3 regions of the Tessaracoccus pujii genome follow, and region 1 is predicted to be linked to each of the others. Evidence: riboswitches for the same ligand, from Rfam matches in the RefSeq annotation. Region 1 holds a riboswitch; each other region holds the start of a gene.
The links. A riboswitch is a leader RNA that binds a small molecule or an ion and turns the genes downstream of it on or off. The one in region 1 is predicted to bind thiamine pyrophosphate.

Region 1 (5,637 bases):
TCTTCTACACCGCGGACTGGGCCGACGAGTCCAACTTCGACCTGGTGATCGACACCGAGACCACTTCTGATCGAGTCGCGATTGCTGAGATCACGGCGGCAGTTGCTGCCTTGCCGGCCCCCACCGTTGGGGAGCGCACCGCCGCCTCGATCTCGGCCGACCCTGTGCTGGCGAAGACCGTCGCAACGGTGATGGCCCGCAAGTCGCCAAAGTCCGGCTCACCCGCACCCCTCAGCCAGGAGACGCCAGCGCCCTGACTCTGAGAGGCCAGCAGTGAGAGAAGGCAACGCAACGCGGCAGCCAAAGAGGTGACCGCCACCCGCCCGTGGATCGCAATGCTGTCGCACTCGACGCCTCCTGCAATGTGCGGCGACGACCTGGAGTAGGCGGGCGCGGGGCGCCAAAGGGAAGGCGCGCTCCTCAGAGCGGGCCCCCCGACAGACCCGCGCATGACTGGAGTGCCTGGCCCTCCCCTGCCTTGCCGTTATCCATCTGCGCGCAACAAGCGGCGCCCTTCCGTCTGCCACCCAGGGCGCCGCCTACACGGAGCCCACCTAGTGGCCTATCGGTCCATTGACAGAGAGTCCACGCCCGCCGTGGACCTGACCTTCAAAATCCTCACGAGCCGTCGCGGCTGAACGAGGCGACTTGTGCTCGACAGCATGGAGGGTTACTATCAACCTGTGGCCGGAGTGTCCATTAGGCGAGACTTAGAACGGCTCACGCAACCTCAGAAGGAGCTTCAAAGATGAAGGTCGGTCTCTATCTGGTCGCACTCCACGACCTCGCGCTTCCGGCGGCACTCGATCAGATGGTCGCCTGGGGCATCACCGACGCAGAGGTGGCATCGGGTGGGTTCGTTCCCACGCCGCACTGCCCCACGCGTCAGCTCATCGACAGCGCTGACCAGCGCCAGGAGTGGGCGGCTCAATTCGAGGCCCGGGGTGTGCGCCTCACCGCCTTGAACTGCAACGGGAACCCGCTGCACCCCGATCCCCGGGTGGGCCCAGTGCACACCCAGGACCTGCGAGAGTCCATCCGGCTCGCCTCACTGCTCGGGGTGGACCGGGTGGTCGCGATGCCTGGCGGACCCGGAAGCGGACCCGAGGCGACCCGTCCCACCTGGACAGTGGCACCCTGGGAGAGCGGTCTGATCGACGTCCGCGACTACCAGTGGAGCGTCGCCACCCCCGCGTGGCGCGAACTCGCTGCCGAGGCGGAAGCCCACGGGGTGAAGCTCTGCATCGAAATGCACCCCCACTGCGTCGCCTACAACCCGCCGACGCTTGCCCGGCTGATTGAGGAGGTCGGCTCGGACGCTCTCGGCGTCAACCTCGACCCCAGTCACATGTTCTGGCAGGGAATCGATCCGATCCGCGCCGTCGAGCAGCTGTCCGGACGGATCTGGCAGGCCGCGGCCAAGGACACCATCCTGAACGCCGAGTCGATCGCGCGCTACGGCGTCCTGGACGACCGATTCAGCCGGATCCCAGAATCCGAGAACCCCTACCCACTCGGCGAGGGCTACACCACCACGCGACCCCCCGCAGATGCACCCTGGCAGTTCGCCGCCGCCGGCCGCGGCCATGACACCAACTGGTGGGCCGGCTTCATCGCTGCGCTGCAGCGGGCCGGGTACGACGACACCATCTCGATCGAAAACGAAGACTGGGATCTCAACACCGAAGAGGGGATCGTCTACGCCGCCGGCACACTCAACGACGCCCTCAAGCTCATCAACACTGAAGGAGAGGCTCACCGTGCCCACGCATGACACAACAGGAAGCAACGCCAAGGCGCTTCGCATCGCAATGATCGGCAGCGGCCTCATGGCGAAGTCGCACACCCTCGGATTCCGCAACGTCGAGGCGGTGTACGGCGAGTTGCCGCTGAAGCCCGAGCTGAGCATCCTCATTGATGCCAACGAGAAGATGGCGGAGGATGGCGCTCGGACGCTCGGCTACGCGAAGTGGGGCACAGATTGGCGTGACGCCGTCGCGGACCCCGACATTGACCTGGTCGACATCGTCACCCCGAACTGGCTGCACTTCGAGATCGCCATGGCGGCCATCGCGGCCGGCAAGGACGTGTACTGCGAGAAGCCCCTCGCCCTCACTGCGGCCGACGCGGAGACCATGTACCTGGCCGCCAAGGAAGCCGGCGTCCGTACCATCGTGGGGTTCAACTACGTGCGGAACCCGGCGATTGAGTACGCCAAGGAGCTCATCTCCTCAGGAGCGCTCGGCGACATCTGGGCCTTCAAGGCCACGTTCGCGCTTGACGCCGTCACGGACCCGAGTGTGCCGTTCACGTGGCGCTTCGAAAGGGCACGGGCAGGCTCTGGTGCCCTGGGCGACCTCGGCGCCCATATCGTCGCCCTCGCCCACGAACTGGTCGGGCCGATCAAGACGGTCAGCGCTCTCAGCACGACGGTCATCACCGAACGCCCCGAACCCGCTGGAGTCTTCGGATACGGCACCAAGGCCGCGGAGAGCGCCCCGCTTCGCCAGGTCGAGAATGACGACATCATCCAGTTCCTGGCACAGTTCGCCAGCGGCGCTGTCGGCACATTCGAGGCGAGCCGGGTCGCGACCGGGCGCGCCTACGAGCTAGCCGTCGAGGTCACCGGAAGCAAGGGCGCCCTGCGCTTCACGCAGCAGGACGCCTACAAGCTGGAGCTCTACCTGGCAGAGGGTGACGAGCTGCAGCGCGGATTCCGTGACGTCCCGATGGGCCCTGGTCACGGCGACTACGGGAAGTTCTGGCCATTCGCCGGGGCCCCGCTGGGCGTTCACGAGCTGAAGGTGATCGAGATCCACGAGCTGATCGATGCCCTCTCGTCCGACCGTGATCCCATGCCAGGTTTCGAGGACGCGTGGCGCGTCAGCGTCGTCCTCGATGCGGTCGAGGAGTCGGCGGCCGGGCGGCGCTGGGTTGACGTACCCGGAGTCTGACACACGGATCTCGCGTCGTCCTCGCTGGCTGGCTGTTTGACAACGGAGGGACATCCGCCCTCAGGCACGACGCGAGCCTGTCGGTTGGGGCTCCGGGACCTGGAACCCCAACCGACTACCCAATTATCGCTGCGAGTCGAGCCACAGCGGCCCGTGCTGACACGAGGAAGACAGACCAAATGACGGAGAACTTGAAGGCCACTTCGCCGGATAGCGACCAGACTGCGCGGTCAACGACCGGATACCGGCTGGCTGCCAGCGCCGAGATGATCTACCTGGACTTGCCGTTCATCGACAGGGTTCGGCGTATCCATGACCGTGGCCTGCTCGTCGAGATCTGGGGCTGGGCGGACAAGGACATCGAAGCTCTCGCCGCGTCCCCAGCCTCGATTGTCTCCATGACCGGGTATCTCAGCGGCAACCTCACCGAGGACGACGGGATCGCGACGTTCCTCTCGACGGCCGAGAGGTCGATCGAGGTAGCCAAAATGCTCAACTGCCCGAGCCTTAACGTGCATGGCACCGGCCTGGGCGAGGGAGGTCTCCCGGTCAGGCCTGTCGACGTCGTCACTCCCGCCATGTGGCTTCGCGCAGCCGACACCCTGCGCCTCCTGGCCGATCTGGGTGCGAAGCACGACAAGGTGTTCACCTTGGAGAACCTGAACCTTCCGGTGGACCACCCCGGTACACCGTTCGCGCTGGCCAGTGACACAAGAACCCTGGTGTCCGCCGTCAACTCCCCGAATCTCAGAATGAACCTGGACCTCTACCACGCCCAGATCGGTGAGGGGAACCTGATTGAACTGGTCAAGGCGAGCCAGCCGTGGATCGGCGAGATCCAGGTCGCGGACGTCCCAGGGCGCTGCGAACCCGGCACAGGCGAACTCAACTACGCCGCGGTCGCCCGCGTGCTGAGAGACATTGGCTACACCGGCGTGGTCGCGATGGAGGCCTTCGCCAAAGGCGATTCGGACGCTGCCCTGGATGCCTTCACGGCAGCCTTCGCCTGACCGCCGCGGGAGATCCTCACGTTGCGATTGTGGGGGCACTTCCAGCCTCGCGGAAAGCGCCGAACGGCGAAGGCTCGCCGAACCCGCCCCCGGCCAGCCACAGGGCGCCCGTAGACTCGCCCGCGACACGGGGTGCCCCCGCAGATGAGGGGCTGAGAACACACCCGCGAACCTGATTCAGGTAATTCTGACGGAGGAACTGTCCTGTGACCACCCGTACGCTCCCCCCTCCTTGGCGTCGATTCGTGACCGCCCTCGCCACCATCACCGTAGTCACTCTGGGTTCCGCCGGGTGTGGACCCGACGCCGGTGCCGCGATCTCCGCCGACACCACCGCGGTGCGCTTCGCCCTCGACTGGACCCCCAACACCAACCACACCGGCATGTACGTGGCACTTGAACGCGGCTACTTCGACGAGACCGGGATCGAGGTGGAACTCCTGCCGTTCAACCAGTCCCTGCCCGACCAGCTGATCGACGCCGGCCAAGCCGAGTTCGGCATCAGCTTCCAGAGCAACTTCACGGTCGCGAAGGCCGCGGGCGCCGAGGTCGTCTCCGTCATGGCCGTGCTGCAGAAGTGGGCCACCGCCATCGCCGTGAAGGCCGACGGCGGCATCGCCCGCCCGGCCGACCTCGACGGACGCACCTACGCCGGATTCGGTGAACCTGCCGAGGAACTCATGATGCAACGGGTCATCCAGGCCGACGGCGGCGCAGGGGCCTTCGAGACGGTCACCCTGGGCACGTCCGCCTACGAGGCCCTCTACGCAGACCGCGCGGACTTCACGGTCCCCTTCCTCGCCTGGGAGGGCATCGAGGCGGAGCACCGGGGCTACCCGCTGCGCTACTTCCATTACACCGACTACGGCTTCCCCGACACCTACAACGTGATCGTGTCCGGGAGCCCAGAATGGATCTCGGAGCACCCGGACGAGGCACGCGCGTTCGTGACCGCCCTGGTCCGCGGCTACGAGTTCGCCGCCGACAGCCCCGACGAGGCCGCCCAGATCCTCATCGACGCCAACCCCGGCTTCTTCACCGACACCGATCTCGTCATCGAAAGCCAGCGCATGCTCTCCGACGAATACCTCACCGACGACGCAGGACGCGTGGGCACCCAGACCGAAGACACGTGGCAGCAATACGGTCGCCTCCTCGTCGACAACGGCCTCCTCGACGGCCCCGACGGCCGGCCGCTGACCACCGAACCGGACTGGGCCGACTACTTCACCGATGACCTCATCGGCTGACCGGGCCGGACGAGGCGGGCGCCTTCGCGACTGCGAACCCCTCCGGGTGGGATGGCCGGTGGGGGTGAGCGTGGCCGTCCTGCTGACGCTGTGGGAGCTCGCGGTGGCGGTGTTCCAGCCCCGGCCATCGATCCTGCCGCCACCGAGCCGCATCGTCGAGCAGGCGCTCCTCCACGCCCCCGAGCTGGCCGAGCACACCTTGGCCACCCTCATCGTGACCCTGGCGGGGTTCACCTGCTCGCTCGCCTTCAGCTGGGCGGTGGCCATCACCGTCGACTTCAACGACACCCTGCGCCGGGCGATCACCCCGCTCCTCGTCGCGTCCCAAACCATCCCGATCATCGCGATCGCGCCCCTGATGATCCTGTGGTTCGGGTTCGGTCTGCTGCCGAAGGTACTGCTCGTGGTGCTCGTCACGTTCTT
Region 2 (5,637 bases), 1.4 Mb from region 1:
TCCTGGCGTAGCTCTGCCAGAGCCAACCCGATTGCCTGGCGGCTCAGGGGGAGGCTTGCGCTGATTCCTGGCGCGACGCTGATTGAGGTCGTGGCACTGGCCACGTACTTCTGCATGAACCGATCCTGTTCGGGGTCAAAGCCCGACTGCCAGAGCTCTTCCAAGATCGGACGGCCGCGCTCGTCCTTGTCCGGCCCCTGGTACATGAAAGCGTCCAATGCCATGCATATGTAGCGCGCCTCTGGGTACGTATGTGCGATACCGGCCAGCGCGCCCACGTTCTGAGCCACCAGCGCCTTGAACAACTCCTTCTCCCACTTCGGCGCGAGCAATCCCGGTGCTACTGGCTTCGGTGGCGCAGGGGACTGTGCGGCGGATACCCTCGCACTCGGGGAGGGGCTCCGTCGCCCCCCGCTGGACGTGGAGACGTAGGAAACACCCGTTCCGGGGACGCTGGCGCTCGTGGTGACACGTCCACTTGAGTGGGCCGAGACCCGGCCGTACTTGCTGCCTACTGAGGTGCTGACCCCCCGGGGCGTGACCGTCATCCGAACCCCCGGCATGACCTTGAATGACTTGCGCATGCGGAACCCCATGCCCGCATCCTATGGGTGGGCCGGGCCACCCGACGGCGAAGGCCGGGACTTCCTCCTTTTCCCGAGGGCAAGCCTGGTCACAACCTGGTCACAAACGGCGGCCCGTCGGACCAGATGAGAGCGGATGAGAACCGACGCCATGGGAGAGCTGAGCGGGGAGGCGGGACGAGAACCGACGAGAAGGCCCACTCTCGACCCTCTTTGAATCAGGATTAGCGCAGCAGGTTCGACTCCTGCCCGGGGAGCCGGTTTGACTAGGACTGATGCTTGCCACTCGCAGAATCGTGCAACATCCCTATCACGGTGGCCGGTCGAGCGCTGAGTTCGATGATGCGGTGGGAGAGGAACCTTGCTTCTGCCTGGTCGTGGGTGACGAGCAGGATCGTCCAGCCGTGGCGCGTGGCTGCGTCTCTGAGCCAGGTGTTGAGGTCGGAGCGGGTGAGGGCGTCGAGTGCGCTGAAGGGCTCGTCGAGCAATAGGATCGGGCGATGTTGGGCGACGGTGCGCAGCAGGGCGGTGCGTTGTCGCATTCCCCCGGACAGTTGGCTGGGGAAGTGGTCGCCGAAGCCGTCGAGGCCGAACTCGGGGAGCATGGCGCGGACCAGGGCCCTGCTCGCCGCCCGATTCCGCCGGGCCACGTCGAGGCCGAGCGCGGCGTTGTCGATGACGGTGCGCCATTCGAAGAGGTTGTCGTCCTGGGCGTGGTAGGCGAAGGGGTGCTTCGGGGTGCCCGGGCGGAGGGTCACTTGCCCTGAGGTGGGTTGCTCGAGTCCGAGGAGCACGCGGAGCAGGGTGCTCTTGCCGCAGCCGCTGGGGCCGATGAGGGAGACCACTTCGGCCTCGTGGAGGTCGAAGCTGAGGGCGTCGAGCGTGGCGGTGCCGTCGGGGTAGTGGTGGCTGAGGTGCTGTACCTGGAGGATGGGGGCGTTCACCGGCGCCGCCCTGCGGGGTCGTGCCGGACTCGTCGTGCCCACGGGGCGACGAGTCGTTCGGCGAGCACGGCCAGAGCGAAGAGGGTGATGCTGACCGCGGCGGTGGTCGCGACGGCGGCGAGCACGAGGTCGGTTCGGAAGGCGTTCTTCTGGACTGCCATGTAGACCCCGAGGCCGGCGGTGGAGCCGGCGTATTCGGCGAAGATGGCGCCGACGACGGCGTAGGTGACGGCGATCCGCAGCGAGGTGAAGAACGCCGGTAGCGCCTGGGGCAGTCGCAGGTAGCGGAATTGCTGCCAGCGGGTGGCTCCCATGCTCGCGAGGAGTTCTGCCTTGCCGGAGGGTGTGGCGCGGAAGGCCTCGATCAGCCCCAGGAGCATGGGGAAGAAGGTGACGAGCACCACGAGCAGTATCTTCGGCAGCAGGCCGAACCCGAACCACAGGATCATCAGGGGCGCGATCGCGATGATCGGGATGGTTTGGGACGCGACGAGGAGCGGTGTGATCGCCCGGCGCAGGGTGTCGTTGAAGTCGACGGTGATGGCGACCGCCCAGCTGAAGGCGAGCGAGCAGGTGAACCCGGCCAGTGTCACGATGAGGGTGGCCCAGGTGTGCTCAGCGAGCTGGGGGGCGTGGATGAGCGCCTGCTCGGCGATGCGGCTCGGTGGCGGCAGGATCGACGGCCGGGGCTGGAACACCGCGACCGCGAGCTCCCACAGCGTCAGCAGGACGGCCAGGCTCACCGCCACCGGCCACACCGCCCGGAGGCGCTCGCCTCGCCGGCTGTGTCGCGGAGGTGGCCGTCGCGGGAGGGCGGCTGTGTCAGCCGACGAGGTCATCGGTGAAGTAACCGGCCCAGTCCGGTTCGGTGGTCAGCGGCCGGCCGTCGGGACCGTCGAGGAGGCCGTTGTCCACGAGGAGGCGCCCGTAGCGCTGCCACGTGTCTTCTGTCTGGGTGCCCACCAGTCCCGCGTCGTCGGTGAGGTATTCGTCGGACAGCATGCGCTGGCTTTCGATGACGAGATCGGTGTCGGTGAAGAAGCCCGGGTTGGCGTCGATGAGGATCTGGGCGGCCTCGTCGGGGCTTTCGGCGGCGAACTCGTAGCCGCGGACCAGGGCGGTCACGAACGCGCGTGCCTGGTCCGGGTGCTCCGAGATCCAGTCCGGGCTCCCGGACACGATGACGTTGTAGGTGTCGGGGAAGCCGTAGTCGGTGTAGTGGAAGTAGCGCAGGGGGTAGCCGCGGTGCTCCGCCTCGATGCCCTCCCAGGCGAGGAAGGGGACCGTGAAGTCCGCGCGGTCTGCGTAGAGGGCCTCGTACGCGGACGTGCCCAGGGTGACCGTCTCGAAGTCCCCGGCGCCGCCGTCGGCCTGAATGACCCGCTGCATCATGAGTTCCTCGGCAGGTTCACCGAATCCGGCGTAGGTGCGGCCGTCGAGGTCGGCCGGGCGGGCGATGCCGCCGTCGGCCTTGACCGCGATTGCGGTGGCCCACTTCTGCAGCACGGCCATGACGGAGACGATCTCGGCGCCGGCGGCCTTCGCGACGGTGAAGTTGCTCTGGAAGCTGACCCCGAACTCAGCCTGGCCGGCGTCGATCAACTGGTCGGGTAGCGACTGGTTGAACGGCAGGAGTTCCACCTCGATCCCGGCCTCGTCGAAGTAGCCGCGCTCGAGTGCCACGTACAGGCCGGTGTGGTTGGTGTTGGGGGTCCAGTCGAGGGCGAAGCGCACGACGGTGGTGTCGTCGGGGATCGCGGCGCCGGCGTCGGGCCCGCATCCGGTGACGCCCAGGGTGACGGCGGCGAGTGTGGCGAGGGCGGCGATGAGCCGGCGCCACGGCCCGGATTTCGTGGCGCGTCGGGGGATGGTGGGGAGCGTAAACGTGGTCACAGGACAGTTCCTCCGTCAGAATTACCTGAATCAGGTTCGCGGGTGTGTTCTCAGCCCCTCGTCTGGGGGCACCCCGTGTCGCGGGCCAGTCTAGGGGATCCTCGGCCGCACGCTCGACCGGCTCCCGCAAGGTGGACCGAGTCCTCAGGCCGAGACCCTGGAGGCCGTATCGCCTGAACATCTCGCCCCTGCGCAGGCCGTACTGCACGAAGTGGCAGCCGGGCCCGGCATAGACCTGCACGGCCTGCCCGTCGATGTCGCTCTCGGCGGCCTGTGCAATCGGGACAGCACCGCGGACGCTTCGAACCACTCGATGGTCCCGTCGCAGCACTCGATGGCATGGATCGACGGCCTGGACTGGTCGCGCAGCGCCGCAGCCCTGACCCCCTGACGTACCCGGTTCATGCAACAGGTCCGGTGTCGGCCCCTCCACCGGCGCCCGTGGTGTGTGCGTAGTGTGGACTGGTGGCTGTGGACCCCGAGGCCCGCGCGGAACTGGAATGGATGCGGGAGGACTTCGACCGCTTGATAGCGGGCGCCGCCGACGCGCGGCTGGACGCACGCACCATTGGCACGAGGTGGACCAACCGGGAGATGCTGTTCCACCTGTGGTTCGGTCAGCGAATCGCCAGGGTGTTCATCCCCTTGATCGGTGGCTTCTCGCGCCTGCCGCCTGGCGCATCGCGAGCATGGGCCAGGCTCCTGGCCGCCGCCAGCCGGCCTTACGGGTGGATCAACTATGCGGCAAGCGCCGCGGGTGGGCGTGTGGTGCCACTCAGGCTGATCCAAGGGTGGATGCGCCGCGACACCTCCTGGTTGATCGGCTGGGCGGACGGGGCCACGCCGGCGGAGCTCGGGCGGGGGATGAGCGTGCCGGAGAACTGGGATCCGTACTTCCAGCCGTGGATGAACCGAGCCGACGTGCTCAGGTGGGCTCCTCGGCACTACCGGCATCACCGGGCCCAACTCACACTGGAGCTGCGCTGAGGCCCGTCGATCTGACGGTCGCACAGGTCGAGCATGGAGCGCGGAGGGGGCGTCAGTGGGTAACTTTGCAGTCGCCGCGTCGCCGCGGCCCACGCATTCAGTCGAAAGGACTGCACCCTCATGAAGATCGGTGTCATCGGAACCGGCCAGTTCGCCCGGAGTTTCATCAGCCTCTGGCAGTTGCACCCAGCCGTCGAGGAGGTCTACGTCACCGACCTCGTTCCGGAGCGGGCCGCGCAGCACGTCGAGCAGTACGGCCTGGCCGGGAGTTTCGCGGACGTCGACGCCCTGTTGGCCTCCGATGTGGACTCGGTGGCGATCATGACGCAGCGCTGGAGCCACGGTGAGCTGGCCCTCAAGGCGCTCGAGGCGGGCAAGAACGTCTACTCGGCGGTCCCGATGGCCATCAGCGCGGAGGAGATCGCAGCCATCGTCGCCAAGGTCGAGGAGACCGGCCTGATCTACATGATGGGGGAGACCAGCTACTACAACCCCGCCGTGATCTACGCGCGCAAGCGGATCGCCGACGGCGAATTGGGCCGCGTTTTCTACTCCGAGGGCGATTACGTCCACGACATGGACAACGGATTCTCCGCCGCCTACCAGTTCAGCGGCGGGGAGGACTGGAAGCCGACCGCCAGCTACCCGCCCATGCTGTATCCGACCCACGCCATCGGCGGCGTGCTCGGGGCGCTGCCCACCTACGCCACCTCCGTGTCGTGCCTCGGCATCGTCGACACAGGGACCGACGGCATCTTCGACAAGTCCATCTCCCGCTGGGGCAACGACTTCTCCAACATGACCGCCCTGTTCGAGCTCGCCGACGGCGGCGCGATGCGCACCAACGAGTTCCGCCGGGTGGGCTACTGGAAGGGCCACGAGTCCCGGTTCCGCTTCTATGGCACCGAGGAGGTCTTCGAGCAGTCCGGCGACGGCGCGACCCTGAGCGTCAAGACCGAAGGCGAGGACTACGCCAAGGGCGCGACGCTCGACGTGAGCGACCTGCTCGCCACCGGGCCCGGCGAGCTGCCGGAGGGCTTCGGTGACGTGGATCCTGCGCTGATGCAGAGCTTCGCCTCCGGTAGCGCCAAGGTGCAGGACCGCGCGCGCCTGCCGCGCGAGTTCGACGGCGCCCACAACGGTCACGAGGGCAGCCACCACTACCTCGCCGACGACTTCGTCCGCGCCGTGACCACGGCCACCCAGCCCCCCGTCAACGCCTGGCGGGC
Region 3 (5,637 bases), 200 kb from region 1:
CGCATGGGCGCGCACCTCGGCGTCGGGATCGCCCAGTGCCGAGGTGAGCGCCGGGACCGCGGCCTCGCCGAGACGGTGCAGCGCCGTGGTGAGCGCGTCGCGCTGCAGCGCCGCCCCGTGGCCCAGGCGCTGCGTCAACGCCTCCGCGGCTTCGGGGCGCCTCGTGTTGGCGACGGCCCGGTAGGCCTTGATCGCCACGTCGGGGTGCTCGTCGTCCACCAGGGGGCGCAGGTGCTCGAAGTGCCTGGGGTCGCCGATCTTGCTGAATACGTGGGCGGCGGTGCGCCGCTGCGCGGGCTCGTCGCTGATCAGCATGTCGAGAAGGTCCGGCTCCACCTCCGCGGCGTGCTGGACAAGTGCCCAGGTGAGGTCCTCGCGGACGCGCGGATCCGGCTCGACGCGCATCCGCTCCACGAGGGCGGGGGCGGCGGAGGGATCCTTCGTCGCGCCGAGGGTGAGCGCCGCATGCCGGCGCACGGTGCCGTCGTGGTCGGCGAGGGACGAGATGATGCTCTGCAGTTCGGTCATGCGCTCGACGGTAAACCTTGACGCCGCGTCAAGGTCAAGCCAGGCGCTGACCCCGGCCGTCGTCCCTCAGCGAACACGCCCTGGCTGCACTTGCGTGGGGGCAGGACCAGTGCGTGCGACCACAGGAGAGACATGCCAGACGTTGCCATGATGACCCAGCTCGGCGGACTGCTCATCCGGCACCTCAAGGCGTTCAACACGGATGCCTCACCGCTGCCGGGGGAACCCGCCGACGACGCCGAGCGTGAGGACGCGGAGAGCTTCACGGCCGCGCTGGAGAAGTTGGGACCCACCTTCATCAAGTTCGGCCAGCTGCTTTCCACGCGCCAGGACCTGCTCCCTGCCGTCTACACCGACGCGCTGTCGCGGCTCCAGGACGACGTGTCGCCGGTTCCCGTCGAGGAGGTCCGGGAGCGGATCGAGAGCTCGATCGGTGCCCCCATCTCGACGCTCTTCACCGAGTTCGACGACGTGCCGCTGGCATCGGCGTCCCTGGCCCAGGCCCATCGCGCGGTCACCCGGACCGGCCGTGAGGTGGTGGTGAAGGTCCTGCGCCCGGGCGTGCGGGAGCGCGTTCGCAGGGATCTGGCGTCGCTGGCCGAACTCGCTGACTTCGCCGACGCCAACACGGCCATCGGGCCCAGGCTAGGCGCGGCCCGGATGCTGGCGCAGTTCCGGCGCTCCATGGCCGACGAGCTCGACTACCGCAAGGAGGCGGCCAACCTCGACCTGTTCCGCCGCCTCGTGCAGGACGAGCCGGACCTGGTGGTGCCCGGCTATGTCCCGGACTACTCCGCCGACGACGTGCTGACGCTGGAGTTCATGCCCGGCAAGAAGATCACCGACGTGGGACCACTGGCCATGCTGGACGTGGACGGCGCCCGCCTGGCCGCAGCCTTGTTCCGCTTCATGCTCAGCGCCATGCTGATCGACGGCATCCTGCACGCCGACCCCCATCCCGGCAACCTGTTCCTCACCCCCGAACACAGAATCGCCATCCTGGACGTCGGCATGGTGGTGCGGCTGCCCGGCCGGCTGCGTAGCGCCATGGTGAAGCTGCTGGTGTCGATCGGCGACGGCGACGGCGAGGGGGCCGCGACCATCCTGGCCGACATGGGCCACCCCACGGCGGACTACGACGCGGCCGCCTTCCGCGACGACGTGTCGCACCTGGTCTCCTCCACCCTCTCCATGGGCGCGGACCTGCAGGCCGGCAGTGTGCTGATGCAGCTGGCGCGGGTCTCCGGCGTGCACGGCCTGCGCCCGCCGGCGGAGATGACGCTCGTGGCCAAGGCGCTGCTCAACCTCGACCAGGCCACCCAGCACCTGGACCCGAAGTTCACACCCATCGAGGCCATCCGGGCCAACCTGCCCACCATCCTCACCGCGGGCCTGAAGCCCGGCGCCGGGCAGACCCTGCTGGGCACCATCGAGGGCAAGGAGTTTCTGGAGCGCCTGCCCAGACGCGCCAACCGCCTCATGGACGCGCTCACCGAGGGCGAACTGGCGTTCAAGATCGACGCGTTCGATGAGAGCCGGATGCTGATGGTGCTGCAGCAGGTGGCCAACCGCCTGTCGACCGCCCTGATCCTCGCGGCCATCACCATCGCGGCGGCCCTGCTGATGTTCGCCGACGTCGGTCCCCGCCTCCTGGGCTATCCGGCGCTGGGCACCGTCTTCTTCCTGCTCGCGGCCGTCGGCGGCCTGGTGATGGTGGCCACCATCCTCTGGCACGACCGCCCTGTCCGCCGCAACGTCAAGCGCACGGACCGAAAGGCCCGGCTCTCGGACGACCCCGGACGCTCCTAGCGGCCCCTACACTGGGCGGATCACCACGGGGAGGTGCGTTGCCCAAGTCCACGGTCCGTCGCTATCTGAAACTGCTCGCGCCCGGCACCCCGCTCCGCGCGGGCCTGGACCGGATTCTGCTCGGGGGAACCGGCGCCCTGATCGTGCTGGGCAACAACGCGAAGGTGCACCAGGTGTGCTCGGGAGGCTTCCAGATCGGGGTCGAGTGCACCGAGCAGGCACTGCGCGAGCTCGCCAAGCTGGACGGTGCCATCATCCTGTCGACGGATCTCTCCACCATCATCGCGGCCGGCGTGCACCTGGTGCCGGCCGGTGACCTCCCCACCGCGGAGACCGGAACCCGCCACCGCTCGGCCGACCGGACGGCCCAGGCCTCCGGTGTGCCCGTGGTGACGGTGTCGGCCTCCATGTCCACCGTCTCGCTCTTCCTCGAGGGCCGGCGCCACGTCGTCGAGACCGCCCCCCAGGTGATCAGCCGGGCCAACCAGACCCTGGCCACCCTGGCACGGGTGGTCACGCGGCTGGGTGACCTGATGGATCAGTTCACCGCCCTCGAGATCGGCGAGCAGGTGACGCTACGGGACCTCACTCACGTGGTGCACCGCCTGGAGCTCACGCGCAGGTTGTCCTCCGAGATGCAGTTCCACGCCGACGTCCTCGGCGTCGAGGGACGCATGGTGGCCATGCAGCACGCTGAACTCGCCACGAGTTTCGACGGTGTCGCGGGGCTCCTGACAGAGGACTACGCGCACAACCTCGACGAGCCGGCGGAGTTCGACCTGGCGCGCCTGCACAATTTCTCCACCGAGGAACTGTTCAGCGGCCAGCTGGTGGCCCAGCGCCTCGGTTTCGGCTCGAACCCGCCCATGGAACAGCTGCTGACCACCCGCGGCGTCAGGCTCCTCACCATGGTCGGCCGCCTGCCGTCGCCTCTGGTGGCCAAGCTCGTGGACCGGTTCACCCTCCAGGAGCTGTCCGGGGCCCCGGTGAGCTCCCTGCTCGAGGTGGAGGGCATCGGACAGCTCCGCGCGCGCCAGATTCGCGACGCGATGCTGCGGATCGCAGAGATCACCTGACGCGGACCCGTCTTCCGCCGGCGTCGCGACGGTATAGCCTGGGCGCACACACAGGGGAGCGCCACTGGGGCGCTGAGAGTGCGGGAAGCCGCAGACCCTCAACCTGATCCGGTTAGCACCGGCGTAGGGAGTGAGAATCTCCTCGGCCTCGCCGAGCCTCCGAAAGGAGACACGTATGTCCAGGACGTCCACCACCAGGACCCTTGCCGCCTCGGTCGCGGCGCTCGCCCTCGTCGCCTGCGCGGGCTCGCCGCAGTCCACGACGACCACCGGCCCGTCCTCGGCAGCCGGGCCCACAGAGACCAGCACCCTCACCGTCTTCACCCACGACGCGTTCACGCTGCCGGACGAGCTGAAGGCCTCGTTCGCCGAGCAGACGGGCTACGACGTGACCTATACGACGCCGGGGGACGCGGGCGCGCTGGTCAACCAGCTGATCCTCACCAAGGACTCCCCGCTCGGCGACGTGGTGTTCGGTATCGACAACACCTTCGCGTCCCGTGCCTCGGACGAAGGCGTCCTGGCGCCGTACACCTCGCCGGCCGCGGCCACGGTGCCCGAGGAGTTCCAGGCCCCGGATCTCACCCCCGTCGACTACGGCGACGTCTGCATCAACGCGGACAAGGCCTGGTTCGAGGACCACGCCCTGCCCGTGCCGGTCACCCTCGACGACCTGGCTGAGCCCGAGTACAAGGACCTCCTGGTGGTCACCAACCCGGCGTCGTCGTCGCCGGGGTTGGCGTTCCTCATCGCCACCGTCGGCGCCAAGGGCGAGGGCTACCTGGAGTACTGGCGCTCGCTGATGGACAACGGCACCAAGATCGCCTCGGGCTGGACGGACGCCTACTACACCGACTTCTCCGGCGCCGACGGCAAGGGCCCCCGGCCGCTCGTCCTGTCCTACGCGACCTCGCCGGCCTTCACCGTCTCCGGCGACGAGTCCACGACCGTGGCCCTCTTGGAGACCTGTTTCCGGCAGGTCGAGTACGCGGGCGTGATCGCGGGCGCCGAGAACGAGGTGGGGGCCCGGAAGTTCATCGACTTCATGCTCACGCCTGAGGTCCAGGCGGCCATCCCGGAGAACCTCTACATGTTCCCCGTCGTCCCCGGGACCCCCCTTCCTGAGCAGTGGGAGAGGTTCGCCGCGCTGCCCGACGCGCCCATCGAGGTGCCGCAGGAGGAGATCGGCGCCTCCCGCGACGAGTGGATCCGGGCGTGGACCGACGCCACCAGTTGACCCGGGCACTGTGGCGGGGCGGGTGGGTGGTCGCCGCGGCGATCCCCGCCGCCTTCCTCGCGGTGTTCTTCGCCTGGCCGGCGGCCGCTCTCATCGCGCGCGGCTTCCACGACGGTGCCGCCTGGACGCTGGACGGGTTCACCGCGGTCTACAACTCCCCCCGCACCTGGCGGGCCGTCCGGTTCACCCTGGGCTCGGCCCTCGCCACGACGGCGGCCTGCCTTGCGCTGGGTCTCCCGGGCGCGTACGTGCTGTACCGGTGCAGCTTCCGCGGCCGCGACACCCTGCGCGCGCTGGTGGCGGTTCCGTTCGTGCTGCCGACGGTGGTGGCGGGTGTGGCGTTCGGCTCCCTGCTGCGCGAGGACGGCCTCCTCGGATGGCTCGGCCTGGGAGGCTCGGTGGCCGCCATTCTCGCCGCGATGGTGTTCTTCAACTATTCGGTGGTGGTGCGCGCCGTCGGCACCTTCTGGGCGCGTCTGGACCCTCGGCTGGGTCAGGCCGCCGCGACCCTGGGGGCCTCCCCGGCGCGTGTCCTCGCGACGGTGACCATCCCGACGCTGGCGCCGGCGCTCCTGTCGTCAGCCTCCCTGGTGTTCCTCTTCAGCGCCTCGTCCTACGGCATCGTGATGGTGCTGGGCGAGACGCGGTTCCAGACCGTCGAGACCGAGATCTGGTTCCTCACCACGCAGCTTCTGGATCTGCCGGCCGCGGCGGCGCTGTCCGTCGCCCAACTGGTGATCGTCACCGCCACCCTGTGGGTCAGTGGCCACGCCCAGGCGCGGATGACCCGCGCGCTGCGCCTGCATCCCGAGAGTGCAGGGGCGCGGCCCCTCTCCCTGGTCCGCGACTGGCCCGCGATCGCAGCGACCGTCGCGGTCGTCGTCGGGCTGCTGGCGCTGCCCCTGGCCAACCTCCTCTGGCGCTCCCTGACCGTCCAGGGGGAGTTCGGCCTCGCCAACTACCTCCGCCTGGCCACCGCCGACAGCC

Region 2: linked by a shared signal. The riboswitch ahead of ACX1D0_RS00565 (ABC transporter substrate-binding protein) and the one ahead of ACX1D0_RS10000 (ABC transporter substrate-binding protein) in region 1 are both predicted to bind thiamine pyrophosphate.
Region 3: linked by a shared signal. The riboswitch ahead of ACX1D0_RS09010 (thiamine ABC transporter substrate-binding protein) and the one ahead of ACX1D0_RS10000 (ABC transporter substrate-binding protein) in region 1 are both predicted to bind thiamine pyrophosphate.

Annotation. Positions count from the first base shown of each region.
Region 1 covers NZ_CM137012.1:2,050,822-2,056,458, forward strand. Annotated here, with positions in the region: gene ACX1D0_RS09980 (cytidylate kinase-like family protein) at 1-257, shown strand, start outside; gene ACX1D0_RS09985 (sugar phosphate isomerase/epimerase family protein) at 749-1,774, shown strand; gene ACX1D0_RS09990 (Gfo/Idh/MocA family protein) at 1,761-2,954, shown strand; gene ACX1D0_RS09995 (TIM barrel protein) at 3,134-3,964, shown strand; TPP riboswitch at 4,083-4,181, shown strand; gene ACX1D0_RS10000 (ABC transporter substrate-binding protein) at 4,210-5,214, shown strand; gene ACX1D0_RS10005 (ABC transporter permease) at 5,279-5,637, shown strand, end outside.
Region 2 covers NZ_CM137012.1:118,286-123,922, forward strand. Annotated here, with positions in the region: gene ACX1D0_RS00545 (tetratricopeptide repeat protein) at 1-332, opposite strand, end outside; partial or broken gene ACX1D0_RS00550 (DUF4236 domain-containing protein) at 441-596, opposite strand; gene ACX1D0_RS00555 (ABC transporter ATP-binding protein) at 851-1,528, opposite strand; gene ACX1D0_RS00560 (ABC transporter permease) at 1,525-2,277, opposite strand; gene ACX1D0_RS00565 (ABC transporter substrate-binding protein) at 2,351-3,421, opposite strand; TPP riboswitch at 3,411-3,507, opposite strand; gene ACX1D0_RS00570 (hypothetical protein) at 3,633-3,812, shown strand; gene ACX1D0_RS00575 (DinB family protein) at 3,887-4,408, shown strand; gene ACX1D0_RS00580 (Gfo/Idh/MocA family protein) at 4,529-5,637, shown strand, end outside.
Region 3 covers NZ_CM137012.1:1,846,363-1,851,999, forward strand. Annotated here, with positions in the region: gene ACX1D0_RS08995 (HEAT repeat domain-containing protein) at 1-528, opposite strand, end outside; gene ACX1D0_RS09000 (ABC1 kinase family protein) at 661-2,337, shown strand; gene disA (DNA integrity scanning diadenylate cyclase DisA) at 2,376-3,413, shown strand; TPP riboswitch at 3,456-3,560, shown strand; gene ACX1D0_RS09010 (thiamine ABC transporter substrate-binding protein) at 3,589-4,650, shown strand; gene ACX1D0_RS09015 (ABC transporter permease) at 4,629-5,637, shown strand, end outside.